Regions from separate parts of the Oerskovia sp. Root22 genome, predicted to be linked through region 2. Evidence: riboswitches for the same ligand, from Rfam matches in the RefSeq annotation. Region 2 holds a riboswitch; each other region holds the start of a gene.
The links. A riboswitch is a leader RNA that binds a small molecule or an ion and turns the genes downstream of it on or off. The one in region 2 is predicted to bind thiamine pyrophosphate.
Positions count from the first base shown of each region.

Region 1 (10,293 bases), on a different contig from region 2:
CGTGAAGACCACGATCGTGACGTGCTCGGGCGCCAGGTCCGTCTCTGCGAGCAGGCGGACGAAGTCGAAGTCGGTCTGCGACGCCGACGGGTAGCCGACCTCGATCTCCGTGTAGCCCATCGCGACGAGCAGCTCGAAGAACCGCCGCTTGCGGGCGGGGTCCATGGGCTCGGTCAGGGCCTGGTTGCCGTCGCGCAGGTCGACGGGCACCCACAGCGGCGCCGCGGTGAGGCGACGGGTGGGCCACCGGCGGTCCGTGAGCGGGACGTCGACGCGCGAGAACACGTCCTGGTAGCGGTGCGAGGGCATGCGCGAGGCGCGCTGGCGGTTCCACGCGGGCCGGCCAGGTGCGGGTGGGCCGTCGGGGGTGCGCAACGTGGGGAACGGGCTGGTGGTCATGGTCATGTCTCCGGGTGCGGGCCGCGCGGTGCACGGCAGGCGGCGTCCGACCGGCGCACGGCAGACCCCCACGGCGGGGAGCCGGTCGGCTCAGGCCCCGCCGCGGCGACCAAGAAGGAGTGCGCTCCACGACATGGGAGGTACGCTAGCCGCGATCAAGTCCTCAGACAACCTGAGAGGTTGGCTCCCATGCCCACGCTCCGCCGGCTCCCCCTCGCCGACCAGGCGGCCGAGCTCATGCTCGACCGCGTCCGCACCGGCACCTGGCCGCTCGACCACCGGCTGCCCGGCGAGCAGGCGCTCGCGGCCGAGCTCGGCGTCGGACGGTCGACCGTGCGCGAGGCCATCCGTCAGCTCGCGGGCAGAGGGGTGCTCGAGAGCCGCCAGGGCTCGGGCGTCTACGTCGTCCGGGCCGAGCCGGGCGAGGACTGGCAGGAGGTCCTGCGGCGCGGCGAGATCGTCGACGTCCTCGAGGTCCGCGGAGCCCTGGAGACCGAGGCCGCCCGGCTCGCCGCGACCCGCCGCACCCCGGCCGACCTCCGCGCCATGGCCGCGGCGCTCGCGGGTCGCGGCAAGGTACCGGCGACCGCGAGCGCGCAGGAGTACGTCGACGCCGACCTGGTCTTCCACCGAGCGGTCGTCGACGCCGCGCACAACGCGGTCCTGACCGACCTGTTCTCCACGTTCGTCCCTCGCCTGCGTCGGGCGATGGTCGACATGATCGAGCTCGACGGCGCGGGCGAGCGCCACCGGCACGACCAGGACGCCCACGAGGCGATCCTCGACGCCGTCCGCGACCGCGACGCCGACCTTGCCGCCGCGACGAGCCGCCGACACCTCGACTCCGTCCACGAGAAGGTCACCCGTGAGCACTGACACCGCCTCCCCCAGCGTCCCGGCCGGGTCCCCGTCCTCCGTGCGCACCAGCACCGGAGGTCCCGTCCCGCCCGCCGACGCACCACCACCCCCCTCGGCGGGCGTCGTCGTGCTGGACCTGCGCGACGTCGCGTTCGTCCGCAACGGCCGCACGATCCTCGAGCACGTGGACCTCACGGTCCGCGCGGGCGAGCACTGGGCCCTGGTCGGCCCCAACGGTGCGGGCAAGAGCACGATCCTCAGCCTGTGCGGGGCGCGCAACCACCCCACGCGCGGCGAGGTCGACGTGCTGGGGAACACGCTCGGGCGCGTCGACGTCCAGGCCCTGCACAGCAGGATCGGGCACGTGAACCCGCGTCACCCGCTGCGCACGGCGCTCACGATCCAGGAGGTCGTCCTGACCGGGATCACCGGGACGACCGAGTGGCGCCAGCGCTGGGAGCCGACCCGAGCCGAGGTCGACAGGGCGCGCGCCCTCGTCGCGGACATGGGGCTCGGCGGCAAGGAGCACGAGCCCTGGACCACGCTGTCCCAGGGAGAGCGCGGGCGCACGATCATCGCCCGGGCGCTCGTCGCCGACCCCGCGCTGCTGCTGCTCGACGAGCCGAGCACCGGGCTCGACGTCGCGGCACGCGAACAGCTGCTCGCGACGATCGACGCGGTGCGGGTCACGCACCCCGAGGTCGCCTCGGTCCTCGTGACCCATCACCTCGAGGAGCTGCCCACGTCGACGAGCCACGCGCTGCTGCTCGCGCCGGGGCGGGTCTCCGCGGCCGGTCGCGCGGACGAGGTCCTGACGACCGAGGCCGTCTCGCGCTGCTTCGCCCACCCCGTCCACGTCGAGCGCCGCCACGGACGCTGGCGGGCCTCGGCGGGTCCGGGCACCGCCTGACCCGACGCCCCGCCTAGGCTGACCCCATGCGCGCGATCCAGGCACTCCAGGCAGGCGGCCCCGACGTCCTCGAGCTCGTCGAGCTCCCGACCCCAGCACCCGGACCCGGCGAGCTCCTCGTCGACGTCGCGGCGGCGGGCGTCAACTTCATCGACACCTACCGTCGGGCGGGGGTGTACCCGATGGAGTACCCGCACGTGGTCGGCACCGAGGGCGCGGGCGTCGTCGCAGCGGTCGGCCCCGGCGTCACGGACTTCGAGCCCGGCGACCACGTCGCGTGGACCAACGCGTTCGGCTCGTACGCCGAGCAGGTGGTCGTCCCGGCGGACATCGCGATTCCCGTACCGGAGTCGGTCGACCTGCGCGTCGCGGCGGCCGTCGGCCTGCAGGGGCTCACGGCCCACTACCTCGTGACCTCGACGTACCCGGTCCAGCCCGGGGACGACGTCCTGCTGCACGCGGGAGCCGGGGGCGTCGGCCTGCTCGCGACCCAGCTCGCGGTGCGCCGCGGCGCACGCGTCATCACGACCGTCTCGACCGAGGCCAAGGCCGAGCTGTCGCGCGCGGCCGGGGCGTCCGACGTCGTGAACTACGCCGAGCTCGACGACCTCACGACCGAGCTGCCCGCGATCGTGCGCGACCTCACGGGCGGTCGGGGCGTCGCGGTCGCCTACGACTCGGTCGGCAAGGACACGTTCGAGGCCTCCCTCGCGTCGCTGCGCCGCCGCGGGATGCTCGTGCTGTTCGGCGGGTCCTCGGGCCAGGTGCCTCCGTTCGACCTCCAGCGCCTCAACAAGGGTGGTTCGCTGTTCGCGACCCGCCCCAAGCTCGACGACTACACCGCGACGCGCGCCGAGCTCCTCGAGCGCGCCGACGAGGTCTTCGCGCTCGTGGCCTCGGGCGACCTCGACGTGCGGGTGGGCGCGACGTTCCCGCTCGCCCGCGCCGCCGACGCGCACCGCGCCCTGGAGGGCCGGGAGACGACCGGCAAGGTGCTGCTCGTCCCGGGGATCGACCCTGCCGCGGGCTCGGCCACCGAGGAAGGCTCTGTCACCGGGGCGGGCGCCGCCTCGTGAGCTGGGACTGGGTCCCGCCGCGACCCGGCGAGGACGAACCGACCCGGCGCACCGACCGCCGCCTGCGGCTGGCGCTGACCGTCCTCATGGTCGTCTTCACGGGCGTGCTGGCGGTGTACTACCTGACCGTCGGGCTCGACCAGATGCGCACGCAGTGCGTCACCGAGCGCCCCGCAGGCGTGTCGTCGAACCAGGTCAGCACGTCGTGGCGCTGGTGGCCGCCCGGCTACGACTGCGTGTACCCGGAGGCTGGGGCGACGAGCGCCTGAGGCACCGATCAGTTCTCCGAGAAGTGAGCAGTTGCCCCTGTTCGCGGCGGATCAGGGGCATCTGCTCACTTCTCGGCGCCCCCGACCGGCGCCTCGGGCCAGGTCGGCCGGGTCAGCCCCTGCTCGAAGAACAGGTACTCGTGCATCGAGGACAGCTCGAACGCGCGCAGCATACGTTCGCGCTCGGCGGGCGAGGCCCAGCGCGCGGCCTCGTCGGCGAACGAGCACGCGGTGCGTGTCGCCTCCTGGAAGGCCGGGTCGCCGTAGAGCGAGATCCAGCGCGCGTAAGGATGCCCGTCGAGGTCCCCCGCCCGGCGCACCAGGACGTCGCCGATGTACGAGTACAGCCAGTAGCACGGCAGCAGCGCCGCGACGGTCTCCGCGTACGACCCGTTCGACGCCGCGTGCAGGTGGTTGGTGTAGGCGGCGGTCACGGGAGAGGGGTCGACGCTCTCGACCGCCCCCCGGTCCATCCCGACGTGCTCGCCCAACCAGTCACGGTGCAGCGCCTGCTCGACCTCGAGCGACTCGACTGCCGCCCCCGCGAAGAACTGCCGGGCCTCGGGCGTCGGCGCGAGCTGGCTCGCCCGCGACAGCACGCGCGAGTACTCGGCGAGGTACGCGGCGTCCTGCGCGAGGTAGAACCCGAAGTCCTCGGCGGCGAGGCTCCCGTCCGCGAGCGCCCGCACGAACCCCATGCTCTCGACGGCCTCGCGCCACCCCTCGATCCGCTCCCAGGCCTCCTCGGAGAACACCTGCCTGCCCAGCGTGGGCAGGTGCGCCAGGTGGTCGACGGGTCCGCGGCCCGTGCCCACCGCCAACGCTCCCCCGGCCCGCAGCGCGCCGGTCAACCAGGTCTTCGCGTCGCGCGTCGCGCTCTCCCAGCCGTCCCGTCGGGGACGCAGGGCGGCGACCGCCGCCGACAGCGAGCACCCGGTCCCGTGGGTGTGCACGGTGTCGATGCGGGCCGCCGCGAAGGTCGTGACGTCGTCGGGCCCGCGCGCGCCCACCAGGGCGTCGGGCGACTCCTCCCCGGTGAGGTGACCACCCTTCAGGAGCACGACGGCGCCGCTCGCCGCGTGCAGGCGCCTCGCCTGGGCGAGGGCGTCGGGCCAGGTGGTCGCGGCCTGCTCGCCGACGAGGACGGCGAGCTCGGGGAGGTTGGGGGTCACGAGGTCGGCGAGCGCGACCAGCTCGCGCACAGCCTGCTCGGCCTCCTCGTCGAGGAGGCGGTGGCCGCTCGTGGCAACCATGACGGGGTCGAGCACGACGAACGGCGGCTGCACACGACGAAGCCACGCGGCGATCGCGCGTGCGTTCGGCTCGTCGGCGACCATGCCGATCTTGACCGCGTCGATCGTGACGTCGTCCGAGACCGCGTCGAGCTGCTCGGTGAGGAAGTCCGCACCCGGGACGTGGACCGTGCGGACGCCGTGCGTGTTCTGCGCGACCAGGGCGGTCGTGACCGCCATGCCGTACGCGCCGTGCGCCGCGAACGCCTTGAGGTCGGCCTGGATCCCGGCACCTCCCGTCGGGTCGGTGCCCGCGATGGACAGGACGCGGGGGCGGGAGGCCTCGGCCCCCGGCGACACGCCGTGCTCGGTCGCACCCCGGGTCCCCGGCGCAGGTGCGGGGGTGGGGGTGGGCAGGACAGGTGCGGTGGCAGCAAGCGACATTGCCGACATCCCTTCGCTAGTGCTAGCTAGATCAGGTTCGACGGGTGTGTTCTCAGCCCGGCTCGTGGGAGCGGGCACCCCGTGTCATGGCAGGGAACTCTAGCGGGCGAGGGGCGTCCTGCCGGCGGCGGTCCGCCTGGTGGCGGCACCTGAGGCGTCGCCCGCCTCTATGCTCACCGCATGGTTCGCTCCGCTCCCTCTCGCCGTCGTCGCTCGCGCCCCTCGGCCTCGCGATGACCGACGACCTGGTCGCCCGGCTCCTCGACCCGGACCCCGAGGTCCACGAGGACGCGGTCGACGACGCCGCCGAGCGAGCCATGGACGACGACCAGGGCGCCGTCGACGCCCTGCGCGACGTCGTGCTGCACGTCGAGCGATACCCGATCGGCACGTTCGAGCGGACTCTCAACCGCCTCTACGCCTTCGCGAACCCATCGCTCGAACCGGCGATGATGCGCGCCCTCGAGTCCGGGGTCTCGGCCACCTGGTACCTCACGGCCGCGTGCGCTCGGGCGGGATTCCGGGGAGCCGTCCCCTACGCCCTCGCCCTGCTCGGCTCCCCCGTCACCTCCGAGCGGAGTGTCGGCTGCGAGGTGCTCGGTGACCTGGACGCGCACGAGGCAGTGCCGCACCTCGTCGCCCGGCTCCGCGACCCCGAGCACGTCGTGCGGGAGGCCGCGGCCGGAGCGCTGGCCGGTCTCGGGGGCGCGGACGCCGTCGACGCGCTGCGCCGCGAGCTCGTCGAGCACCGGTTCCCGCTCCTGGGGTACGTCGCGAACGCCCTGGGCTCGATCGACCCCGTCCAGTCGGTCTGGCTCCTCGACCAGGCGTGCGCACCCGACGTCGACACCCGGTACTGGGCGGTCCGTGCCCTCGGGAGGACCGGGAGCGAGCGTGTCCACGAGCGGCTGCTCCACATCGCAGCAGACCCTGCGGAGGAGACCGTGGCCATCGCGAACGGCAGCACGGTCGCGAGCGCGGCACGCAAGTCCCTGAAGACCTGGCAGCGCGTGCGCCGTGTCCGCACCGGTACACCGAGCGCGAGCGCCGACCCCCTGTGATGCTGGGGACACTCAGACGCCCCGGGAGGCAGCATGCGCGTCACCACGGCCGACGTCCAGCGGATGACGTCCGCGCTGTTCATCAGCGAGGGGCCGTCCTCCCGGTCGCGTCAGGCCACGTTCTGGACCCTGCTGATCCTCGCCGCGATCATCGCGTCGGCGGGCGTCGCAGCCGACAGCACGGCCACCGTGATCGGCGCCATGATCGTCGCGCCCCTCATGACGCCCATCGTCGGGACCGCGCTCGCGATCGTCCTCAACGACCACCGGAACCTGACCTCGTCGGCGCTCCTGGTCATCGCGGGCGCCGCGGGGGTGGTCGCGACCGGGTACGTCGTCGGGCTGTTCGTCCCGATCGAGATCGTCGCGGCGACCAACAGCCAGGTCGCGGGCCGCGTGACGCCCCAGCTCATCGACCTGCTCGCGGCGCTCGCGACCGGGGCCGTCGGTGCGTTCGCCCTGGTGCGCGCCGACGTGTCGGACGCCCTGCCGGGCGTCGCCATCGCGATCTCTCTCGTCCCGCCGCTCGCGGTCGTCGGCCTCACGCTCGAGTCCGGGGCCCCGAACCAGGCCTTGGGGGCGCTGCTGCTGTTCGCGACCAACGTCGCGGCGATCATCGCGACCGGCACGATCGTCTTCCTGCTCTTCCAGGTCCGCACGGCCGCGGGCGAGACCGAGCGGTTCGTCGGCCCCCTGCGGGGTGCGAGCCTCGTCACGGTCGCCGCTGCCCTGCTCCTCGTCGCGGTTCCCCTCAGCACCATCAGCCAGCACGTCCTGCGGCAGAACGCGGACAAGATCGCCGCGGCCCCTGTGGCCCAGGCGTGGGCCGAGCAGGAGAGCTGGACGATCACCGGGATCTCGTTCAGCGGGTCGGTCCTGAGGATCGAAGCGATCGGCCCGGCCCCCGAGGCCGATGCCGCCACCCTGCGCGCAGCGCTCGACGAGGCGGGGCTCGCCGACGTCGACGTCGACGTCACGCTTGTGATCGGTGGGACGAGGCGACTGCCGGCGACGGGCTGACGGCCCGACTGCCACGCCCGGTTGAGCCCGCGCGGTTGAGCCCGCGCGATGCTCGGCGGATCCTGGAGGTGGGCCAGGACGGCCCCACGACGAGGAGGCCGGTCATGAGCTCGACGCACGGGAACGACGTCTCACCTGGGCCCCGCTCGGAGGTCGCTCCGGACCGCGGCCGTCGACGGCTTGTCCTCGCCGTGGCACTGGTCGGCGCGGCCCTCGTCCTCTCCGCGTGCGCGCCTGGGCCCAACCCCGACGTCGGGACGCCCACCGCGGACGGCAGCCCGGCGGGGTTCTGGCTGGGCCTGTGGCAGGGCATCATCGTGCCCGTGACCTTCGTGATCTCGCTGTTCACCGACACGGTGAACATCTACGAGGTCCACAACAACGGGAACTGGTACGACTTCGGGTTCGTGCTCGGCCTGGGGCTGTTCGTGGGTGGTCCGTTCGGGGCGTCCCGCGGACGCCGCCACTCCTGACCAACGCGCGACGAGCGACAGTCGCTCAGTCCTGCCGGATCGCCTCGCCGGCGATCTCGATCTCGACCTTCTTGCCCACCAGCAGCCCGCCGGTCTCCAGCACGACGTTCCACACGAGCCCGTAGGCCTCGCGGTCGAACGTGCCCGAGGCGCTGAACCCGAAGATGTCGCGGCCGTACGGGTCTCGCCGCGCCCCGCCGAACTGCATGGTCAGATCGATCGGCAGGGTCACGCCCCGGATCGTGAGCAGCCCGCTCACGACGAAGTGCCCCGCACCGGCCCCCTGGATCCTGGCCGCAGGGACCTCGGAGCGCTCGGGCGAACGGTTGCGCAGGCGCGCCCAGCTGAGCATGGCGTCGTCCTGCGGGCCCTGCCAGCGCACCGACGTGCTGCGGAACTCGACGGTCGGGAATCGCTCGACGTCCAGGAAGTCGGCGCTGCGCAGGTGCCCGTCGCGCTCGTCGTGGTGGGTCGTGAGGCTCGTCGCGTCCATGGTCGCGGAGACCGTGGACGCGAGGGGGTCGGCCCCGACGACGATCGTGGCGCTCGCACGCGTGAGCTCACCGCGCACCGGCGAGACCATCATGTGCTTGCCGAGGAACCCGACCCGCTTGTGGGCCTCGTCCAGCAGGAACGTCCCCGCATCCGGGATCGTCATGCCGTTCCAGAACCGGGTCGGGTGGTCGATCGTCATCCGGGCAGGGCCTCTCGCTCGTTCTCGCAGGTGCAGAACGGCGGTGTCCGCACCGACCGGGTCGGTGTGCCCCTCGAGCATTCCCCATGAGTAGTAGAAAGTTCAACTACTCGCAGGGTGAACCTGGCCACCTCCCGACCACGGAGGACGACGAGAAGGGCCGCTGCTCCCGGAGGAGCAACGGCCCTTCTGATCGCTCGCGGGAAGCGAGCGGCCCGGGTTCAGCGCGCCGGGAGCGTCCCCGGCATCGGGTCGTCGTCACCGAACCGCGTCACGCGCAACCGACGCGCGTCCGGTCCCGGCACGCTGTCCGTCGAGCCGGAGGCGGCGGCGGACGCGGCTCGCAGCGACTCGGGAGAGTCGTGCGTGACCCGGACGAACGCCCCCGACCACGCGTCGAGCTCTCCGCGCGCGACCGCGACGATCATCTCGACCGTCCGCTCGACCGGGGTCCACTCGGTGCGTCCCACGTGCATGTCCATGGACGCGGTCAGGTCGGTCTGCACGACCCCGGGCGAGACCTCGAACGTCCGCAGCCCCCGGGCATGACCCGACAGGTGCAGGTTCGACCCCATGCGCAGCAGCGCGGTCTTGCTCGCGTTGTAGGCGCTCGCACCGTCCATGTCGTGCGAGCCCGCACCGGAGTTGAGGTCGACCACCCGGCCCCCGCCGCGGGCGAGCATCCGGGGGACGACCGCGCGTGCGAGCAGGAAGGGCCCGCGCACGTTGGTCTCCATGACGGACCACCACTCGTCGGGGTCCGCCTCCCACAGCGGGACCTCGGCATCGATGCGCCCGGCGTTGTTGACCAGGAGGTCGATCCCGCCCAGCTCGGCCTCGGCGCGCGCGACCGCCGCGTCCACCGACGCGGGCGAACCGACGTCCGCGACCAGCCCCACGGAACGGCGACCCAGCGCGCGAACCTCCGCGACGACGTCGTCCACGCGGGACGCGTCCCGACCCAGGACCGCGACGTCCAGGCCCGCCTCGGCGAGCCCCCGCACGACCGCGCGGCCGATCCCGCGCGTACCGCCCGTGACGAGGGCGGTACGCGCGGGGGCGACGCTCACGACGTCAGCCACGCAGCTCGGCCCCGACCTTCTCGTGCGCCGCGGCGACGGCCGCGGCGCGCACCGCCGCGGAGTCCTCCGCGGTCAGGGTGCGGTCGGTGCCGCGCAGGCGCAGCGAGAACGCGAGGGACTTCTTGCCCTCGCCGACCTGGGGGCCGGTGTAGACGTCGAAGAGCGCGAGCTCCTCGAGCAGGTCGCCCGCCCCCTCCTCGATCGCGGCGCGCACGGCCGAGGCCGGCACGGAGGCGTCGACGACGAGCGCCAGGTCCTCCTTCGCGAGCGGGAACGACGAGACGGGAGCCGCCTGCACGGGCTGCTCCGGGGCGGCGGCGATCAGGGCGTCCAGGTCGACCTCGAACGCGACGGTCCGCGCGGGCAGGCCGAGCGTCTCGAGCACCTTGGGGTGCAGCTCGCCCGCGTGCCCGACGACGGTCCCGTCCGACAGCTCGAGCCTCGCCGTCCGGCCGGGGTGCCACGGCGCGTGGTCGTGGTCGGCGACGACCACCACGTCCACGCCCACACGGTCGGCCACGAGCTCGGCGGCCGCGAGCGCGTCGGTCCAGTCGGCGGCGCGACCTGCGCCCCACCAGCCCGAGGCGTCGCGCTGCCCCGTGAGGACTCCCGCGACGCGGCGCGGCTGCGGCGGGACCGCGGCCTGCAACGTGGTCAGGTCCTGCTCGCTCGGGCGGACGCCGCCCGGCAGCTGCGGCGCCGCGGGCGCACCGGCGACCGGGCGCGTCACGAGGCCGATCTCGAAGATCGCGAGGTCTGCGTTACCGCGTCCCAC
Region 1 is NZ_LMIL01000007.1:20,993-31,285, forward strand. Features, by position in the region: gene ASE15_RS04920 (2-isopropylmalate synthase) at 1-399, opposite strand, end outside; gene ASE15_RS04925 (FadR/GntR family transcriptional regulator) at 589-1,275, shown strand; gene ASE15_RS04930 (ATP-binding cassette domain-containing protein) at 1,385-2,167, shown strand; gene ASE15_RS04935 (quinone oxidoreductase) at 2,194-3,243, shown strand; gene ASE15_RS04940 (hypothetical protein) at 3,240-3,512, shown strand; gene thiD (bifunctional hydroxymethylpyrimidine kinase/phosphomethylpyrimidine kinase) at 3,578-5,188, opposite strand; TPP riboswitch at 5,180-5,280, opposite strand; gene ASE15_RS04950 (HEAT repeat domain-containing protein) at 5,422-6,249, shown strand; gene ASE15_RS04955 (DUF389 domain-containing protein) at 6,283-7,269, shown strand; gene ASE15_RS04960 (hypothetical protein) at 7,374-7,742, shown strand; gene ASE15_RS04965 (YceI family protein) at 7,768-8,436, opposite strand; gene ASE15_RS04970 (SDR family NAD(P)-dependent oxidoreductase) at 8,658-9,506, opposite strand; gene pheT (phenylalanine--tRNA ligase subunit beta) at 9,511-10,293, opposite strand, start outside.
Region 1: it holds a riboswitch for thiamine pyrophosphate, as region 2 does, so the genes downstream of both, thiD (bifunctional hydroxymethylpyrimidine kinase/phosphomethylpyrimidine kinase) here and ASE15_RS02175 (thiamine ABC transporter substrate binding subunit) in region 2, are expected to answer to the same signal.

Region 2 (10,293 bases):
CCTGGTGCGGTCCGGCCTGCGCATGATGCTGCACGGCACGCTGGGCATCGAGGTGGTCGGCGAGGCCGCCGACGGCGCGGAGGTCCCTGGCCTCCTCGACGCCCACCCCCTCGACGTGGTCCTCATGGACCTGCGGATGCCGCGGGTCGACGGGATCACCGCGACCGCCAGGGTGCGCGCCCGGACGAACCCGCCCGCCGTCGTCGTGCTCACGACGTTCGACACCGAGGACGAGGTGCTCGGAGCGCTCCGCGCCGGCGCCGCCGGCTACCTCCTCAAGGACATGCCTCCGGCCCGGATCGCGGCAGCGGTCCTCGCGGCTGCGGCCGGCGAACCGGTGCTGTCCCCCGACGTCGCGCGGCGGCTCATGGCCTCGGCCGCCTCGGTCGGCGAGGCGCGGGCACGGGCGCGGGCGTCGCTCGACCGGCTGACCGGGAGGGAGCGTGACGTCGCGCTCGCCGTCGGGCGCGGCGCGAGCAACGCCGAGGTCGGGCGCGAGCTCTACCTCAGCGTGCCGACCGTCAAGGCGCACGTGTCGAGCGTCCTGGACAAGCTGGGGCTCGAGAACCGGACGCAGCTCGCCGTGCTGGTGCGGGACGCCGGGGGCGCGTGAGCCGTCGTCCAGGCGTGCTCCGGGCCGACGCGCCGGGGTGGCTCAGTCCCCCGGCCACTCCCCCGTCCACTTCTGGAAGGCACGCGCCCCGCCACGGTCGATCAGGGCCTTGACCCCGGAGAACACCGCGCCCTGGATCAGTGCGGCGATCAGGATCTCGCGCAGCGGGTACTCCGACTGCAGTGGCGTAGGTGCGTCCTTGCGGTGGCCAGGAGACACCCGCTTGTAGACCTGCTTGAAGACCTGGCCCGCGACCAGGCCGCCGATGATCGAGCTGATCAGCCCGAACGGCCGGTACAGGATCTTCGCGGCCTTGCCGTCGTGCTCCTCGGTACGGTCGGTCACGTGGTCGATCGTGGCGTCGCTCATGCTTCGACGCTAACGCGGGGGACGGGCGGTCGCAGGGTGGGGGGTGCCGATACCGGGTGCCTGTCGGCACACCACGTCCGCCGGGCTACGAGTCCGCCGGCACCACCGCACAGCCCGCGAGGTCGAGCGCGACCCGGACCCGCTCCCCCGGTGCGGGGGCGAACGAGTGGTGCGTGGCGCCGTCGGGCACGGGTGTCGCCGACGGCATGCCGAGCGCGACCACGCGCTGCGGGCCGGCCCCCAGGTCGACGTCGACCGTGACCTCGGTGCGTCCGCGCCGGAAGGCGCTGCGGACGACCGTGCCGTTCGCGGACCATGCCCTGGATGCGTTGTCAGAACCACCCCGGTCCATACCCCGACCACGTTCTGACAACTCATCCGTGGCGTGGGCACCGGGCACGAGCACGAGCCCTGTCGGGCCGATCGCGAGCAGCTCACCACCCGCCGCCGAGGAGTTGTCAGAACCACCCCGCGGCATACCCCGGCCACGTTCTGACAACCGATCAGCCCCACGAGCCGCCTCGGAGCCCCCCACAGATCCCCCCACCGACCCCAGCGCCACGAACGCCTGGTACCCGAGGAACTCCGCGACCCGCCGCGACGCGGGAGCGCGCCACAGGTCCTCGGGCGCCGCGACCTGGAGCAGCCGCCCAGCGTCCATGACGGCCACGCGGTCGGCGACGGTGAAGGCCTCGTCGTGGTCGTGCGTCACGAACAGCGCGGTGGTCCCGGTCGCGACGAGCGCCGCGCGCAGGTCGCCTGCGAGCCGGTCGCGCAGCCCCCGGTCGAGCGCCGACAACGGCTCGTCGAGCAGGAGGAGCTGCGGCTCGGGTGCCAGGGCGCGCGCGAGCGCGACGCGCTGGCGCTCGCCACCGCTCAGCGTCGCGACGGGCCGCTGCGCGTACCCGGCGAGCCCGACGACGTCGAGCAGCTCGGCCACCCTGCCCGCCGCCGCGGACCGCTTGAGGCCCGCCATCTGGAGGCCGAACGCCACGTTCCCCGCGACGTCCCGGTGCGGGAAGAGCTGCCCCTCCTGGAACATGAGCCCGAACCCGCGCCGGTGCACGGGCACGCCCGCGAGGTCGCGCCCGTCCCACGCGATGCTCCCGCCCGCGACGGGCTCGAGCCCCGCGACGGCGCGCAGGAGGCTCGACTTGCCGCAGCCGCTCGGCCCCAGCAGGGCGAGCACCTCGCCCGGCGCGAGGTCGAGGCTCACTCCGCGCACGGCCGTGGTCCCGGGGCCCTTCGAGGAGGCCGGGTCGGGGTAGTGCACGACGACGTCGCGCACCGCGAGCCCTCGGCCCGCCGTGCTCCCGCTCGGGTCGTGCGGCACGTGCGGCTCAGCCGAGCCGTCCGTCGTTCGCTCCACCACCGTGGCTCCGTCCATCAGAACTCTCCTGCCGAGCGGTCGCCGCGCAGGCGTTCCGCCACCATCATGACCGTTGCCGTGAGGACCGCGAGGACGACGCTCGCGGCCAGTGCCATGCCGTAGTTCTCCGCCCCGGGCCGGCCGATGAGCCGGAAGATGACCACGGGGAGCGTGGCCGCGTCGGGCCGGGCCAGGAACGACGTCGCCCCGAACTCGCCGAGCGACACCGCGAACGCGAACCCGATCGCGAGACCCAGGGACCGGGCCGCGATGGGGCCGTCGACCGCGGCGAACACGCGAGCGGGCGACGCCCCGAGCGTCGCTGCGGCCTCGCGCAGCCGCGGGTCGATCGCGCGCAGCACGGGCAGCACGGTCCGGACCACGAGCGGGATCGCGACGACCGCCTGCGCGATGGGCACGAGCAACCCCGAGGTCCGCAGGTCCACGTCGATCCCGAGCGGCTTGTCGAGCGTGATGAGGAACCCGAACCCGACCGTCACGGCCGAGACGCCGAGCGGGAGCATGAAGACCGAGTCGAGCGCGCTGATCGCCCGACGACCCGTGCGCGACCGAGGCCGTCGCGAGACGACGAGCGCGACGAGCCCGCCGATCACGACCGCGAGCAGCGTCGCGATCGCGGCGGTCCGCACCGAGTTGGCCGTGGCCTCCCACACGGTCACGCTCAGGGCGTTGCGGCCGCCGGTCGTGCCGAGGTTCGCGTAGTTCGCGAGGCTCCAGCCGTCGGGGGTCTGGAACGAGCGCACGAGGAGGTTGACGAGCGGCAGGGCGATCAGGCCCAGCACGACGACGGCGGTCACCGCGAGCGGGACCGCGTCGGCCCGCAGGCGCAGCGGCCGGGCCGCGGACGTCGCCGCGGAGAGGTTGAGCGCGCGCTCGCGCCGGGCGCGGGTCCGGTTGGCCACGCTCAGCGCGACCACCACGACCACGAGCTGCACGACCGAGAGCACCGCGGCCGCGCGCAGGTCGAGGAACTGGGTCGTCTGGATCCAGATCTCGGTCTCGATGGTCCCATACTGGACCCCGCCCAGGACGAGCACGACACCGAACGCCGTGGCACAGAACAGGAACACGATCGACGCGGCCGACGCGATGGCCGGGGCCAGCGACGGCAGCGTCACGGACCGGAACGCCCGCCAGGGCGAGGCCCCCAGGGCGCGGGCCGCCTCCTCGGCACGCGGGTCGAGGTGCTCCCAGAGCCCGCCGACGGTCCGGACCACGACCGAGTAGTTGAAGAAGACGAGGGCCAGGACGATCGCCCCGAACGTCCCGTCGAGCCGCAGGAACCCGAGCAGCCCGCCCTCGACCAGCAGGGAGCGGAACGCCACTCCCACCACGACGGTCGGCAGCACGAACGGCACCGTCACGAACGCCCGCAGGAACGTGCGCCCCCGGAACCGGCACCGGTAGAGCACGTACGCGCCGGGCACGCCGAGCAGCACCGAGATCACGGTGCCGAGCACGCCCTGCCACAGCGTCAGCCCGATGATCCGCCAGGTCCGCGGCTCGGAGAACACCTCGGCGAAGCCGGAGAGGTCGAGGGAGCCGTTGGTGACGAACCCGCGCGCGATCAGCGTCACGACGGGCCACGCGAAGAACACCCCGAGGAAGAGCAGCGGCAGCCCGGCGGCGAGCCCCCACAGGAGGACCCGCCCGCCGCGCTGCACGGCCGCGGGCAGGCCGCGGCTCACGGGCATCGTGCTCAGCCGATCACCGTCGACGTCCACGCCTTGATCCACTCGTCGCGGTGGGCCGTGATGTCGGCGGGGGCGACCTCGAAGGGCGACGGGGACAGGGGCGCGAACTCGGCCCAGCCCTCGGGCAGCTCGGTGTCCGCGTCCGCCGGGTACATGTACATGTTGTCGGCGATGTCGGCCTGGAACGCGTCGCTCACGAGGAAGTCGACGAGCTTCTTGGCGCCCTCGGGGTTCTTGGCCCCGGCCAGCACGCCCGTGTACTCGACCTGGCGGAAGCACGTGTCGAGCAGCGCGCCCGTGGTGGTCTCGGTACCGTCCTCGGTGACCGTGAACGCGGGCGACGTCGAGTAGGACAGCACGAGGGGGCGTGGGCCCTTGCCCTCGGAGCCGGAGAAGTCGACGTAGTAGGCGTCGGACCACCCGTCGGCGACCTTGACGCCGTTGTCCTTGAGCTTGCTCCAGTAGCCCTCCCAGCCGTCCTCGCCGTAGGCGCCGACGGTCGCGAGCAGGAACGACAGCCCGGGCGACGAGGTCGCGGGGTTGGTCACGACGAGCAGGTCCTTGTACGCGGGCTCGGTCAGGTCGTCGAGCGTCGTGGGCTCGGGGATCCCCGCGGCCGAGAACCAGGCGCGGTCGACGTTGACGCAGACGTCGCCGAGGTCCACGGGGGTGAGCTCGCCGTCGCCCACGGCGTACTGGGTCGCCGAGTCGGCGAGGCCCGAGGGCGTGTAGGGCTCGAGCACGCCCTCGTCGATCGCGCGGGTCGCGAACGAGTTGTCGATGCCGAACACGACGTCGCCGAGCGGCGCGTCCTTGGTCAGGATGAGCTGGTTGACGAGCGCTCCGCCGTCGCCGGGAGCGACCTGCTTGACGGTCAGCCCGGACTCCTTCTCGAACGCGGCGAGGACGTCCTCGCTCACGTTGAAGGAGTCGTGCGTGACGAGCGTGACGGTGCTCGCCTCGGCGCTCGACGAGGTGTCGCCCGCGCCCGTGTCGGTCGTGCCGGCACAGGCCGTGAGGGCCAGCGCGCTGAGCCCGCCGACGAGGCCGAGGCCGATCGTGCGGGCGGTGCCGCGGCGGGTACTGATGGTGTTCATGTGTCCTCCTTGGACGTCACAGGAGGGGGACCTCGCGCACGGGAGGTCCCGTGAGCGAGGCTGGAGAAGCCCGACTTCCTCCACCGGTGCTAACCGGATCAGGTTCGAGGGTCTGCGGTGGTCCGCACTCTCAGCGCCTGTTGCCCGTTGTCTCCGGGCGGTCGGCGCTCCCCTGTCGTTCACCTGCGACTTTACACCGCGGTCCGACGGCGCAGGCAGGGGTCCGGCGTGTGGTCTCGCCCGGGGCGCGCCCCGCCCCGGGCGACGGCTACGGTGGGACCTGAGCTCCGCCGTCGGGCACCTTCACGACGCGCGGCGCGCCCCGCCCGCCTCACCCTCACCTGGAGGTCCACATGGCCGAGAACGAGCAGACCCTCACCGAGAAGGTCGCGACCGTCGCCCTGACGCTGGCCGCGGGCTGGGTCGCGCAGAAGGTCGTGAGCTTCGCGTGGGCCAAGGCCACGGGGCACGACGCCCCCAAGGACCTGGACGACCCCGAGGTCAGCATCATCAGCGCCGTCACCTTCGCCGCGGCCGCTGCGGCCGCGAGCGTGTTCGCCCGCCGTTTCGCGGGGCGCGAGGCCAAGCGCGTCGTGACGCGGCTCGCGGCCCGCGCGTCCTGAGGTCGGGGTCGGGCGGCTCCGGCGGGTCAGCGCCCGCCGCGTCACGGATGTTCCGTAGGGTGTCTCGATGCCCTCCTCTCCTGCCGCCCGACGCCGTCGCTCACCCCTCGTAGGAGGCCTCCTCGTCGTGGGGCTCGCACTGACCGGGTGCTCGTCGTCCGGGAACGGCTCCGAGGTGTCGCCCTCGCCGAGCGTGGCCCCGACCGCGGTCGCGCTGCCGGGCGGCACGGTCGGCAAGGCGGCCGCCTGGGTGCTCGAGGTGCTCAACGCGGACGCGTCCCCCGATGCCGCGACGCTCGATCGGCGGTTCGCCCGGACGTTCCTGGACCAGGTGCCCGCCGCCCAGCTCGTGCCCGTGCTGGACCAGCTCCGCGCGGACCGGGAATGGGTGCCGGTCTCGGTCGACGTCGTCGACGCGGGCGAGAAGCAGGCCGCGCTGACGATCGTCGGGGCGAGCGGGCAGTTCTTCACGATGCAGATCGGTGTCGACGCGGACAGCCGCATCGAGACCCTGTTCTTCGGCCCGGGCGACGACCCGCACCGCGAGCCCGCGGCGAGCTGGGACGAGCTGGGCGAACGCCTCGACGCCGTGGACGCGCAGAGCTCGCTGCTCGTGGCCCAGGTCCTGGACAACGGGACGTGCCAGGCGGTCGAGGAGGCTCCCGGCGGCTCGGACCCGGACGAGGTGCTGCCGCTCGGCTCGATCTTCAAGCTCTACGTGCTGGGCGCGGTGTCGCAGGCCGTCGAGGCCGGGACGCTGACCTGGGACGACGAGCTGACCGTGACCGACGACGTGCGGTCCCTGCCCTCGGGGCAGCTCCAGGACGCGCCCACGGGCACCGCGGTCACGGTGCGCGAGGCGGCCGAGCTCATGATCTCGATCAGCGACAACACCGCGACCGACCTGCTGGTCCAGGCCGTGGGGCGTGACGCCGTCGAACGCGCGCAGGCCACGCTGGGGCACGCCGACCCGTCGCTCAACACCCCGTTCCTCACGACCCGCGACGCGTTCGCGATCGCCTGGGGCTCGCCGTCGCAGGCCACCGGGTGGGCGGCGGCCGACACCGCGGGACGGCGCGCGATGCTCGACGCGCTGCCCGGCGGGCCCCTCGCCGTCGACCCCGCGGGAGTGACCACGCCCGTGTGGCAGGACGACGTCGACTGGTTCGCGACGTCGTCGGACCTGTGCGCCGCGCACGTCTGGTTGCACGACCGCGGCGAGCAGGACCCCGTGGTGCGCGAGGTGCTCTCGGCCAACCCCGGCATCGAGGTCGACACGACGGCGTGGCCCTACGTCGCGTTCAAGGGTGGCAGCGCGCCCGGCGTCCTGGCGGGCTCGTGGCTCGCGGAGGACGCCGCGGGCGACACGTACGTCGTGACCGTGCAGCTCGCGGCCACGGACCCGGCCGTGCTCGCGAACCCGATGGTGCTGGTCGACACCGCGGAGAGCGCGTTCGCGCTGCTGGGTGGGGCGGCGGGCTCGAAGTAGGGCGAGCTGCGCGAGGCCCCCGGGGACCGGGGCTGACCGTCGTCCTGCCCCGGCCCTGCCCGGGATCTCCGTCGTGGGGCCTACGCGCCGGGAGCCAGCTCCGCGACGGCCTTGTCGATCCGCCGCTGCCGGGTCTCGGGGGTCTTGGCGGCCTCGATCGGCTCGACCAGCGCGCGCCGGCGGCTGAACGACAGCCCGTCGAACGCCGCACGCGCCTCGGCCGTGAGCGCTGCCGCGAGGTCGTCGGGCACGGTGACCTCACGCGGTGCGTCGTCGACCTCGATCTCGACGTCCACCTCGTCGCCGCCCGATACCCCGGCGGCCTCCCTGTTCTCCGCGCTGAGCGCGATCATGAACCGCCCCTGGTACGGCGCGACCGAGCTGCGGTAGGTGTGCCCGCCGAGCGTGACGCGCACCGGGACGCGCTTGCCCGCGTCGAGCGCGGCGACCACGTCGTCGGGCACGGGGATGCCGGTGGCCGTCTTGCCGCTCTGGAGGATCGTCGTCCGGAATCGCATGGGCCGAGTTTTCCACCGGCCCGACGACGTCGCGCGCCGACCGCTCGACGCTCGCCCCGCCGTCGGGCCGGGTGGGGCCGCCGGGGGCGGGGACGCCTGGGCCGAGGTAGAACATGCTGCGCGAGGTAGAACGCACCGCGCACTACCTCGCGCAGCACGTTCTACCTCGCGGTCACCTGGTCACGCCGTCGCCCCCGGTCACGCCGTCAGCATCGCCGCCGGGTTGTCGTGCGTCAGCCGACGCAGCACCTCGCGCTCGACGCCGCGCCGGGCGAGCATCTCGGTGAAGACGGTCGGCACGTACGCGAAGCCGTTGCCGCCGTTCTGCACCCACATCTGCTTGAGGAACACGTCGTGGCTCAGGAGCACCTGCCCCGCGAACCCCAGGTCGACGAGCCGGTGGACCGCGCCCGCGGTCGTGTGCGGGTCGGGCGAGACACCCTCCTTGGGGTAGGTGATGTCCATGCCGACCATGTCGAACTCGAGCCACACGCCCCGCTCCGCGACGGCCCGCTGGTACTCGGGGTCCTCGGCCGAGGGGTCCATGTGGCACAGCACGACCTTCTCCGGCCGCACTCCCACCTCGTCGAGCACGAGGTCGAGGATCTCGTGCGCGCGACGCTGCCACCCGGGCAGGTGGATCTGCATCGCGACCTGCGGGTGCTCGAGCTGCGCCAGGGCCGAGGCCCGCAGCGACGCCCGCTCCCCCGCGGTGAAGTCCGGCGAGACGCCGATCTCGCCGATCACGCCCGGGCGGATGCCCGTGTCCCGCACGCCGTCGGAGAGCTCGCGCGAGATCGCTGCGGCCTGCGCGTCCACGGCCTGTACCGTGATGCGCTCGCCCTCGAACTTCTCGAGGTAGGCGCCCGCCCCCATGACGACGTTGAGGCCCGTGCGGCTCGCGACGTCCGCCAGGCGCTCGGGGTTGCGCCCGATCGACTCGCTCGACGTCGCGTCCACGACGGTCCGGCCGCCGAGGGCCGCGAAGCTGCGGATCTCGGCCTCGACGGCGGCGACCGGCTTGTCGGCGATGTTGTCGGCGCAGCAGTACGGGTCCTGACGCAGCGCCCAGGCGACCGATGCGGACACCGGCTCGCGGACCACGGCCTGGGAGAACTCGTAGCTCGGCGCGTCGAGCACACCGGAGAGGTCGTTGAACAGGTGCTCGTGGGGCAGGGTCAGCCCCAGGTCCTGCGCGGCGACGGGTCCGGTGACCGTCTGGACGAACCCGACCGGCGTGACGTTCATCGCGGGCTCACCTCTCCTGCTTCACCACCGCCGACGGCGGCGGCCACTGCGGTGTCCGCGGTCGTCTCCGGCGACTTCCCCGACGGGATCATGCCGATGACCGCGGCGATCAGCGCGATCACGGTGCCGATGATCGTGGCGGCGTAGATCGTGTGGCCGAGCGAGGGGATGGCCGCGTCGATGAGGAGCGAGCCCACGAGCTGACCCGCGGTGGACGCGAGGCCCAGGAGCAGCAGGCCCAGCCCGCGGACCAGGAGCGCCATGAGCGCGATCGAGAGCAGGCCGAGCGGGCCGCCCAGGTACATCCACCACGAGCCGGGGAGCTGGAAGTCGACACCCGAGGTCATGGCGCGGATCGCGTAGGCGATGCCCAGGGCCGTGAAGCCGACCAGGAAGTTCCAGCCGATCGAGACCAGCATCGAGCCCGTGGCGTCGGCCACGGCCGCGTTGCCCGCGGGCTGCCACCCGGCGAGGAGGCCACCGACGAACGGCATGATCGCGAGGGCGATCGTGTGCGGGGCCGAGAAGTTCGGCGAGATGACGATGACGGTCGCGACGATCGCGAGGACCGCGCCCGCGAGGCGGAAGAACGTGAGCGGCTGCTTGACCGAGGCGGTGACGCCCAGGCGGTCGCAGATCACGCCCGAGATGACGAGACCCGAGATGAGCGAGATCTGGAACGTCGCGACGCCCAGGACGCCGACCGTCACGCCCTCGGACAGGACGATGACCGCACCGCACAGGCCCGCGAGGAAGTTCCACCACGGGATCGTGCGGCCCTTGATGAGGCGCGGGATCGCGAGCGCCTCGCGACGCGTCACGGGACGCGCGAACACGATGACGAACATCAGGACCAGGCCCGTGCCGAACGAGATGAGGGCGGCCGCGTGGCCGTCGCCGATCGTCTTGCCGAGCTGACCGTTGACCGCCGCCTGCATGGGGCCCAGGGCCCCGGCCAGGACGGTCGCGAGGACGAGGAGCGCGGTCGCGGTGCTCTTGACCTTGCTGCGCTGGGGCGACGGGGCGGCCGTCTGGGCGCCTCCCGAGCGGGAGGCGGTCTCCGGCGTGGTGTGCTTCATTGCTTGGCCGTGCCTTTCATCTTTCGACGGTACGTCGGATCGGTGGACCGATCGAACGGCCAGCCCTGGGTCGACGCTGAGTGGTCGGGCTGGGTGGGGGTCGTGCGGTCGTGCGGGTCGTGCTGGGCCGAGCGGGTCACTGCCCCGGTGCGACGTCCTCCGGGAGGGCTGCA
Region 2 is NZ_LMIL01000001.1:517,911-528,203, forward strand. Features, by position in the region: gene ASE15_RS02155 (response regulator transcription factor) at 1-613, shown strand, start outside; gene ASE15_RS02160 (DUF4235 domain-containing protein) at 656-982, opposite strand; gene ASE15_RS02165 (ABC transporter ATP-binding protein) at 1,068-2,369, opposite strand; gene ASE15_RS02170 (iron ABC transporter permease) at 2,369-4,066, opposite strand; gene ASE15_RS02175 (thiamine ABC transporter substrate binding subunit) at 4,072-5,163, opposite strand; TPP riboswitch at 5,222-5,347, opposite strand; gene ASE15_RS02180 (DUF4235 domain-containing protein) at 5,517-5,786, shown strand; gene ASE15_RS02185 (serine hydrolase) at 5,854-7,275, shown strand; gene ASE15_RS02190 (YdeI/OmpD-associated family protein) at 7,356-7,793, opposite strand; gene ASE15_RS02195 (phosphotriesterase) at 7,992-9,041, opposite strand; gene ASE15_RS02200 (DMT family transporter) at 9,038-10,120, opposite strand; gene ASE15_RS02205 (ribokinase) at 10,257-10,293, opposite strand, start outside.

Region 3 (10,293 bases), on a different contig from region 2:
GCCCGTCGCGCTCGTGCAGGACGTCGCTCAGGACGGCGTCATCGAGGAGCTGGAGTATCGGGAGGTGCAGGACACCTACCTGGCCTGCCTCGGCGACCTGGGTTTCGCGGCCTCCACCTGGGTGGATGAAAACGGGCTCGAGTCTTATCAGACTGCGGGCGAGTGGACCGACGAACTCGAGTCGGCGTTCACGACGTGCGGCGAGAGCACTGGGTTGGATCCCGTCGAGAATCTGTACCGGCAGATCGTGACAAACCCGAACAGGGTGGACTTCAACGAGCTGATCGCGCAGTGCCTCCGCGAGTTCAAAGTCGTCGACGAGTCGTACACGGGTGAGCAGTACAAGGAGGACCTCTTGGCGCAGAAGAGGCCGGGAACCGATCCCGGCGCACCGGACCTGCTGCGGTGTGAGGACGACCCCTTGGGCGCGATGGCCGACAGATGATCGGGGCTGCTCGATGACAGGGAGAGACATCCCGGCAGCCCAAGTCCACCCGCACCAAGAACGCCATCAGCAGTAGCTCGAGGAGCAGCAGTGACCAGAGATCGACGCCCCGCCCGGCCCAAGGCGGCCGGCTCAGGAGCAGCCCGTGCAGGCGTGCTCGCGCTCGCGGCGGTCGTGCTGCTCGCGGGAGGTGTCACGGCGGGGATGGCGTTGGCGCCGCAGTCGGAGCCGCAGAGTGTGCGGAGTTCGACGCCGCCTGCGGCGGTCCCGGTCTCGCGTCAGGTGTTCGACGATGCGCGCAGGGTCAAGGTCACCCCGGTCGTCGCGGAGGAGGGAACGCTCCAGGTGGCGGACACGGGTAAGGTCACGCGTTCGGTGTGCGCCCCGGGGGCGGTGATCGAGTCGGGATCGAGCCCGGTCACGGTCGACGACCGTCCGGTCGTGGCGCTCGCGACGTCGATCCCGTTGTGGCGGGACCTGGCTCCCACGGCCAAGGGTGACGACGTCAAGGCCCTGCAGGTCGAGCTCGCTCGCCTCGGGCACAAGGTGAGTGCGGACGGGACGTACGGTGACGCGACCAAGGCCGCCGTGACCAAGCTGTTCAAGGCCGCGGGCGTGGCCAAGCCGACCGGCGACCTGCCGGTCGCCTCGGTGCTGTGGCTCCCGGCGACGTCGGTCACGGTGAAGACGTGCGAGGTGCCCGTGGGAGCCGCGACGTCCGAGGAGGCGTTCGCGACGACGGCCGGGACGCTGGTCTCGCTGGGCCTGTCGGACACGCTCTCGAACGTCACGCCCGGTGACCGGGTGCTGCGTCTGGGTGAGCTGAGTGCGTTCGTCGGGGAGGGCGGTGTGGTCACCGATCCGGCGTTCCTCGAGGCCGTGCGCGGCAGCATGGAGTTCGCCGGCTGGCAGCGCTCCGAGGGTTCCGAGCCGTTGACGCTCGAGTACGTGCTCGCCGCGCCGCTGGACGTCTCGGTCGTGCCGCCCGGGGCGCTGTTCGCGCTGAGCGGCGCCGCGGGGTGCGTGTCAGCGGACGGCACGGCGTACCCCGTGACGGTCGTCGCGTCGAGCCTGGGGCAGACCCTCGTGACGTTCGACGGCCTCGACGCCGCCACGGCGCCGACCGAGGTCGAGCTGACCTCGCAGGCCGAGGGGCAGACGTGCCGGTAGGGGGCAAGCGGCTGGTCGGGACCGATCTGGGGCACGCTTTTCCCGGCACGGGCCTGCTGTTCACCGGGCTGGACCTGGAGGTCGTACCGGGAGAGGTCGTCGCGCTCGTGGGCCCCTCGGGCAGCGGCAAGTCGACGTTGCTGAGCATCGTCGCGGGCTGGGAGCGCCCCACGCAAGGGCAGGTCGAGCGTCTGGGCGTCGCCACGACCGGGTGGGTCTTCCAGAACCCGCACGGTGTCGCGCGCCGGGCGGCCCTGGACCACGTGGTGCTCCCGCTCCTTGCGCGCGGTCTGCGCCGTCCCGACGCGGAGGCCCGTGCTCTCGAGATCATGGCGCGCTTCAACCTGGCGCCCGTCGCGGACCGCCCATTCCGGGCGTTGTCCGGTGGCGAGGCCCAGCGGCTCATGCTCGCGCGCGCGGTGGCCCTGGCGCCGGACCTGCTGCTCGTCGACGAGCCCACCGCGCAGCTCGACCTGCGCACGGCCGCGACCGTCAACGAGGTCCTGGCCGGCATCGCCCAGGACGACTCGATCGTCGTGGTCGCCACGCACGACCCGCACACGCGCGACGCCTGCACGCGCGTGATCGACCTCGCCGACTTCCAGCACGCGCAGGACGCGGCATGATCACGCCCGACGACGGCGCGCGGCCCGGTCTCGCGACTGCCCCAGGCGACGCTCACCGCCCCGCAGGACCCGGTCGTCAGGACCCGCCCGCAGGAGCGTCCACTTCGCCTGACGACGGCGCTGCCCTCAACGTCGGTGCGCCCCCGGACACGTCGAGCCTGCCCGCCAGCCTCGGCTTCGACGCCCCCACCCTGCCCGACGACGGAGCGCACCCCCGCGCGGAGGTGAGCGGCGCCGTCGGGCACGGCGGGGAACCTGCACGGGCCGGACGGACTCGCACGATGCGGGCCGCGTCCGTGGTGTCCGAGGCGTGGCGCAGTGTCGCGACCGGCACGACCCGCGCGACCCTGTTCGCGGCGGTGCTCGTGGTGGTCGTCGGCGCGCTGGCCGCGGTCGACGTGCGGGCGATCGTCGGCGTTATCGAGGGAGCCCGCGAGTACCGCGACGCGGGCGCGAGCGTGCAGATCCTCGAGGCTACCGGGCAGGTCGACGGGGCACGCTGCGAGGCCCTCGCCAGGGTCGACGGCGTCAACGCGGCCGGCGCCCTGCGGACCGGGGAACCGCTGCGGGCGCTCAACCTCCCCTCGAGCGAGCTCACCGGCCTCGAAGCAACCCCTGGGCTGCTCGGCGCGCTCGACCGCGGACGGGTCGCCGGGGCGGGCCTGTGGCTGTCCGCGGACCTGGCCGAGGCGCTCGGCGCGGTCCCCGGTGACTCGATCGCGACGACCACCGGGCCCGCGCGGCTCGGCGCGGTCTACCCGTACCCCGACGACGGACGCGACCGCGCCCTGGGCTACGCAGCCGTCGCTCCCGTACCCGCCACGGGGCTGTTCGACTCGTGCTGGGTCGAGATCTGGCCCGTCGACCCCGAGACCGCGACGCTCCTGCGCACGACTGTCGTCGCCGACCCGTCCTCCGAGGTGCAACCCACCCAGAAGCAGCTCAACGGCCGGCTCGGTGCGACCTACGACGCGAGCGCCGAGTTCTCCGGCCGCCTGACCGAGCCCACCCCGATCGCCACGGCCGCCCTGGGCCTGGCCCTGGGATACGTCGCGATACGGCTGCGCCGCCTCGAGCTCGCCGCGGCCCTGCACGCCCGGGTCCCGCGTGCCGCCCTGACCTGGCAGATGCTCCTCGAGACCGCCGCCTGGACCGGTGCCGGGATCGTCGTGACCGTCCCCGCGCTGTGGTGGCTCGCGGGAGCCGGAGGTGACGGGCTCGCCACCGACCAGGTGAGCACCTGGATCATCGGCATGCGGACCGTCCTCGCCGGAGCAGGAGCGGTGCTCGTCGGGGCCGTGGCCGGGGCGCTCACGACCCGCGAGAAGCACCTCTTCAAGTACTTCAAGGAGAGGTGAGTACAGAGAGCTGCAAGATTCGTGAGGGGCCGGGACGGTGGGCTCGGGTGTGAGGAACAGCCGTAGAGTCGCCCACGCGTTCCAAGGTGAGGAACGACACTTGCTCGAGCGCGCGAGCAGGAATGTCATGGAAGAACCCCGCGACCGGCAGCGGTGCAACGGTCTATGGCGGGTGGGCATCTGCAAGGAGCATTTCTCAGACCGGCACGATCACGACCTCGTTGATCACCTACCGCTACCTCGACGTGGTTCACTGAGCGAACCCGATCTGTTCTGGCCAGGCCGACCTTGCGATGCAGGTCGGCCTGGCTGGCGTCGCCACTGGCCTGCTGAGTGTGCTGGTGGTTGGCTGTTCGGCGGCGCCTGTTGCCAACGAGGGTCAGTGGGTACCGGATGTCCTCGCGCTCGGGCAGGCGACGGACGTCGACTTGGTGAGGACGATCGCCGAGGACGGACAGATCACCGAGGTCGCTGCTCGAGCAGTGAGGCCGTGAGCGCCGAACGCGGGACAGGTGCGCCGACGCCCGGCGCCGTGCGCTACGGTGACGACCGCACCACCCAGCACCACCGCACCACCAGCACGACCCACAACTCCACACACACCCACGGGAGCTCGCAGCAGCGAGCTGAGAGGGCGGCTCAGCGCCGCCGACCGTTCGAACCTGTTCGGATCATGCCGACGTAGGGAGAGAGCAATGAGCTCTGAGACCGCTGTGCCCACAACCACCGGGCCCGCCGCCGCTGCACCAGCTGCACCCACCGTGCCCGCCGCGACCACCGGGTCGTCCGCGCACACCATCACGACCGGACCCATCGCGGGGTCCGCCAAGGTCCACCACCCGGTCCCGGGCGAGGAGCACCTGCGCGTCCCCGAGCGCCGCGTGCTCCTGAGCAACGGCGAGCACCTGGACCTGTACGACACCTCGGGCCCCTACACCGAGTCGGACGACCCCGCGGCGTTCGACCTCGCGGGCGGCCTGCCCGCCCTGCGGGCGTCCTGGCTCCGGCCCGACGTCGTCCCCACCGAGCGCGGTACGGGCGGCGCCCGGACGCAGCTCGCCTGGGCGCGCGCCGGGGTCGTGACCGACGAGATGCGCTTCGTCGCTGCCCGCGAGGGCGTCGACGTCGAGCTCGTGCGCGACGAGGTCGCGCGTGGCCGGGCGGTGATCCCGGCCAACCGTCGGCACCCCGAGATCGAGCCCATGATCATCGGCAAGGCGTTCGGCGTGAAGATCAACGCGAACATCGGGAACTCGGCCGTGACGTCCTCGATCGAGGAGGAGGTCGAGAAGATGGTGTGGGCCGCGCGCTGGGGCGCCGACACCCTCATGGACCTCTCGACGGGCAAGGACATCCACGAGACCCGCGAGTGGGTGCTGCGCAACTCCCCGATCCCCGTGGGGACGGTGCCGCTCTACCAGGCGCTCGAGAAGGTCAAGGGGGACCCCGCGAAGCTCACGTGGGAGATCTACCGCGACACCGTGATCGAGCAGGCCGAGCAGGGCGTCGACTACATGACCGTGCACGCGGGCGTCCTGCTGCGCTACGTCCCGCTGACCGCGCGCCGTGTCACGGGCATCGTGTCCCGCGGCGGCTCGATCATGGCCGCGTGGTGCCTCGCGCACCACCAGGAGTCGTTCCTGTACACGCACTTCGCGGAGCTGTGCGAGATCCTGCGCGACTACGACGTGACGTTCTCCCTGGGTGACGGCCTGCGACCGGGGTCCATCGCGGACGCCAACGACGCGGCCCAGTTCGCTGAGCTGCGCACGCTGGGCGAGCTGACCAAGGTCGCGAAGTCCTACGGCGTGCAGGTCATGATCGAGGGCCCGGGGCACGTCCCCATGCACAAGATCGTCGAGAACGTGCGCCTCGAGGAGGAGCTGTGCGAGGAGGCGCCGTTCTACACGCTCGGACCGCTCGCGACCGACATCGCGCCCGCCTACGACCACATCACGTCCGCGATCGGGGCCGCGATCATCGCCCAGGCCGGGACCGCGATGCTCTGCTACGTCACGCCCAAGGAGCACCTGGGGCTGCCCGACCGTGACGACGTCAAGACGGGGGTCATCACGTACAAGATCGCGGCGCACTCCGCCGACCTCGCCAAGGGGCACCCGCGTGCGCAGCTGCGGGACGACGCGCTGTCCCGTGCCCGGTTCGAGTTCCGCTGGCACGACCAGTTCGCGCTCTCCCTCGACCCCGACACCGCCCGCGCCTTCCACGACGAGACGCTGCCGGCCGAGCCCGCCAAGACCGCGCACTTCTGCTCGATGTGCGGGCCCAAGTTCTGCTCGATGCGGATCTCCGCGGACGTGCGCGAGTACGCCGAGAAGAACGGCCTGACGTCGGTCGAGGCGATCGAGGCCGGCATGGCGGAGAAGTCGAGCGAGTTCACGGACGCGGGCGGCCGGGTCTACCTGCCGGTCGCGGGCAGCTGAGCCGCTGCCTCGGCCACCTGCCCGACCGCTGAGTGCGGAGTACTCGTCGTCGAACGAGCCGATCGGCGACGAGTACTCCGCACTCAGCGGGGTCGGGCGGGGTCAGCTCGTGCCGGGCGCCGCGATCCCGTGCTCGTACGCCCACACCACGAGCTGGACGCGGTCGCGCATGCCCGTCTTGGTCATGATGCGGCTCAGGTGCGACTTCACGGTGCTCGCCTCGAGGTAGAGCGTCGCCGCGATCTCGGCGTTCGACTGCCCCCGGCACAGCAGCGCCAGGATGTCGTGCTCGCGCGAGGTGAGCAGGCCCGAGGCGACCTCGTCGGGCGCGGCGGGGGACCGCCGTCGGGCGAACTCGTCGATCACGCGCCGCGTGAGCGTCTGGTCGACGAGACCCTCGCCCGACGCCACGCGCCGCACCGCGTCGACCAGCACGTCGGGCTCGGCGTCCTTGAGCAGGAACCCGCTCGCCCCGGCCTCCAGGGCGCCGAACACGTAGTCGTCCAGGTCGAACGTGCTCACCACGAGCACCGGGACCGGGTCGACGACGCCGGGCCCCGCGAGCGCGCGCGTCGCCGTGATGCCGTCCCCACCGGGCATGCGCACGTCCATGCACACGACGTCGGGGCGCTCGCGGCGCGCGACGCGCACGGCGTCCGAGCCGTTCGCCGCCTCGCCCACGACCTCGAAGCCCTCGCTCTCGAGGATCACGGTGAAGCCTGCGCGGACGACGGCCTGGTCGTCGACCAGCACCACTCGGGTCATGGGGCCTCCTGCCCGACGGCGGAGCCCGGCTCGTCCGTGGACGTCGCCGAGCGCTCGGGGATGGTGGGGGTGGGAGCGGCCGCTTCGGCCGCTGCGGGCCGGGGGACCGTGAGCCGGACGCGCCAGCCGTCGCCCGGGACCGTGCCCGCGCTGAGCGTCCCGCCGACGAGGGTCGCGCGCTCGGTCATGCCGATGAGGCCGTGCCCGGGCGCGGCCTGGGCGACGGCCGTCGCGCTGGTCGACCTGTCGGACACCGCAGCGGCCGCCGGGGCACCGTGCCCCTCGCGCGGATCGAGGTCACGGCCCGCGCTCCGACCGGTCCGGCCGCCCGAGATCGCCGCGACCGGCAACCTGTTGGTCACCGTGAGGACGAGCGCGGCCTGCTGGTAGTCGGTCACGACCTCGATCGCGCGCCCCGGGGCGTGGCGGCGCGCGTTGCTCAGCGCCTCCTGGAGCACGCGGTACACCGTGAGCTGGACGGCGGGGGAGAGCCCGAACGGCGAGCCTCGACGGACGTCACGCACCTCGGCGCCAGCGCTGCGTGCGAGGTCGAGCAGCTCGCCCGCGTCGTCGAGCGTGGGCTGCGGTGCGGCCGGGGCGTCCTCGCCCGGTTCGCCGGGACCGGCCTGCGACGAGCTGCGCAGGATGCCGACGACCAGGCGCAGGTTGTCGAGCGTCTCGCGCCCCTGGGTGCGGATCCAGCGCATCGACTCCTTGGCGCGCTCGGGGTCGCGGTCGACCAGGCGCTCGGCCGCGGCCGCCTGGACGACGATCCCCGACAGGTGGTGCGCGGCGACGTCGTGCAGCTCGCGGGCCATGCGGCCGCGCTCCTCCAGGACGGCTTGCGCCGCGAGCATGTCGCGCTCGCGCTCTGCCTGGGCCACGCGCCCCTGGAGCTGGGCGAACAGCTCGCGGCGCGTGCCGACGTACGCACCCACGAGCGCCGAGGCCACGTAGGTCAGGAGCGCTGACGCGAGGCCGCCCCAGACCTGGACCGCGACCGGCGCGGGACCCGTCGAGGTGATCGGCACGGGCCCGCCGAGCACGAAGCTCAGCAGGACCTGCACGCCCGCTGCGGCCGCGGCCGCCCACAGGGCCGTGCGGCGCGGAGCGTACGCACCGACCGAGTAGGCCGCGACGAGCGTCGCGGGCGCCTGGAACGAGACGAAGGCGGGAAGCACGGGCACGAGAGCGACCTGGCCCACCACGGTCAGCGCGAGCGCGAGCAGAGGGGCCCGACGGCGCAGCGTGAGCGCCATGGCCTGGGCGACGACGAGCACGATCGCGGCGACCCGCCCGCCGGTCGAGAACCGCAGGGAGTCGGGCCCGCCCTCGACCACGATGCCGAGGTCGGTCAGGGCGACCCGCTCGACGGCCAGCAGGAAGCCGACCGTGAGGACCGCGACGACCACGCCCAGCAGGGCGTCGCGACCCGTCGAGGTACGGATGCCGACCGCGGCGAGACGGCGGTGCAGTGTGTCGAGCACGGGGTGTCCTCTCGGGTCGGGCGGTCGGGCGGTCGGTGGCCGGTGGTCGGGCAGAGCGGCGTGCGGGGTCACCGGTGCGGGGAGGCCCCGGCTCAGGTGCCCCGCACCCAGGCGACCCGCCCACCGGGGGGAGCGGCGCCGTCGGGCACCACGGTACGTGGCCGTGGCGCCCGACGAGCCGCCCCTCGGGGGCAAGACGTCAGACGAGGTCGCGGCGACGGAAGGTCACCGCGCCCGACCCGAGCGCGACCGCGACCCACGCGGCCAGGCCCAGCACCGCGGCCCCGACGCCCAGAGGGGCGAGGCCGCCCAGGACCGACGTCGCGCTCTGGCCGGTCGACGCGAGCGACCCCAGCCCGAGCGGCAGCCACGCCGCGGCGTTCGACGTGCCCCCCGAGAGCAGCAGGACCGCGGCCTGGACCAACGGCTCGACCACCACGAGCCCCACGACGACGAGGATCGCCGCGACCTGCCCGCGGATCAGCGTCCCGATGCCCAGCCCGAGCCACGCGAACAGCACGAGGACCACGAGCCCACGCCCCCACACGCCCAGGACGTCGCCCGCGCCGACCATGAGCTGAGCGCCCGGTGTCGACGCGACGGCCACGAACAGGCCCAGGGCCGTGAGGACCGCGAGCGCGGCGCCGGTCACGAGCGCGACGACCGCGGTCGCGCCCGCCTTGCCCCCGAGGATGCGCAGCCGCGACGGGACCACGAGGGCCGTAGGGACGATGCCGCCCGTGCGGAAGTCGGTCGTGACCGCGAGGACGCCCAGCAGCAGCATGCAGATGACCGACACGCCCGCCGAGCCCGAGCCCGCGGGGCCGTTGCCCAGCAGGTCCAGCATCGCGCGCTGCACGGGTGCCGCGCCCAGGTCGGTCAGTCCGGTGAGGTCGGGGGCGAGGTCCGCGGTCAGCTCGGGCGAGGCCTGGAGGCCCACGGTGGCACCGCCACCCAGGCCCTCGAGGCCCGACAGGACGCGCGGCAGGGCGATCGTCAGGGCCTGGACGAGGACCATGCCCGCGAGGGCGACGATCCCCAGGATCCAGGGCGTGCGGGTCGTGCGTAGCTTGAGCAGCTCGGCGCGGAACATCAGCGCACTCCTTCGGTCTCGGCGGTCAGGTTCAGGTAGAAGTCCTCCAGGGACTCGCCCCGGACGAGGTCCGTGAGCGGGCCGTCGGCGATGACCTGGCCCTGGCCGATCACGACCAGGTCGTCGGCCACCTGCGTGACCTCGGCCAGGACGTGGCTCGCGAGCAGCACCGCCCCGCCGCCGTCCGCGAACGAGCGCAGCACCTCGCGCATCCACCGCATGCCCGCGGGGTCCAGGCCGTTGGCGGGCTCGTCGAGCACCAGCACCTGCGGGTCGCCCAGGAGCGCCGCAGCCAACCCGATGCGCTGGCGCATGCCGAGCGAGTAGGTCCTGACGCGCCGGTCGGCGGCACGGTCCATCCCGACGAGCGCGAGCACCTCCTCGACCCGTCGGCCCCCGATCCCGGCCGCGGTCGCGAGGACCCGCAGGTGGTCTCGTCCGCTGCGCCCCGGGTGCAGGCCGCCCGCGTCGAGCAGCGCGCCGACGACCTGGCCGGGCTTCTCCAGCGCCGCGTACGGGCTGCCCTGGATCGCCGCGGTCCCGGCGCTCGCGGACGCGAGCCCCAGCAGGACGTTGAGCGTGGTCGTCTTGCCCGCGCCGTTGGGGCCGAGCAGCCCCACGACCCTCCCGGGCTCGACGACGAAGCTCACGTCGCGGACGGCGTCGAACGTCCCGTAGGACTTGCGCAGGCCCACGATCTCGATGGCTGGCATCGGGGATCCCTTCTCCTCCGGTGCGCAGCCGGGGTGCCGCGCGCCGTGCCTCCAGCCTGGCTTCTGGGCTGTGGCGGGCGCTTCTGGCGGAGGGGGGAAGGAGGGTTGCGACTTCCGGCGGAAGTGGCGTCGGCTGGATGCCACCCGCCCGCGTAGCGCCGAGGTAGAACGTGCTGCGCGAGGTAGAGCGCGCCA
Region 3 is NZ_LMIL01000011.1:385,818-396,110, forward strand. Features, by position in the region: gene ASE15_RS17105 (hypothetical protein) at 1-445, shown strand, start outside; gene ASE15_RS17110 (peptidoglycan-binding protein) at 536-1,615, shown strand; gene ASE15_RS17115 (ABC transporter ATP-binding protein) at 1,606-2,241, shown strand; gene ASE15_RS17120 (hypothetical protein) at 2,238-3,599, shown strand; TPP riboswitch at 4,195-4,304, shown strand; gene thiC (phosphomethylpyrimidine synthase ThiC) at 4,295-6,040, shown strand; gene ASE15_RS17135 (response regulator transcription factor) at 6,143-6,805, opposite strand; gene ASE15_RS17140 (sensor histidine kinase) at 6,802-8,292, opposite strand; gene ASE15_RS17145 (ABC transporter permease) at 8,492-9,385, opposite strand; gene ASE15_RS17150 (ABC transporter ATP-binding protein) at 9,385-10,098, opposite strand.
Region 3: it holds a riboswitch for thiamine pyrophosphate, as region 2 does, so the genes downstream of both, thiC (phosphomethylpyrimidine synthase ThiC) here and ASE15_RS02175 (thiamine ABC transporter substrate binding subunit) in region 2, are expected to answer to the same signal.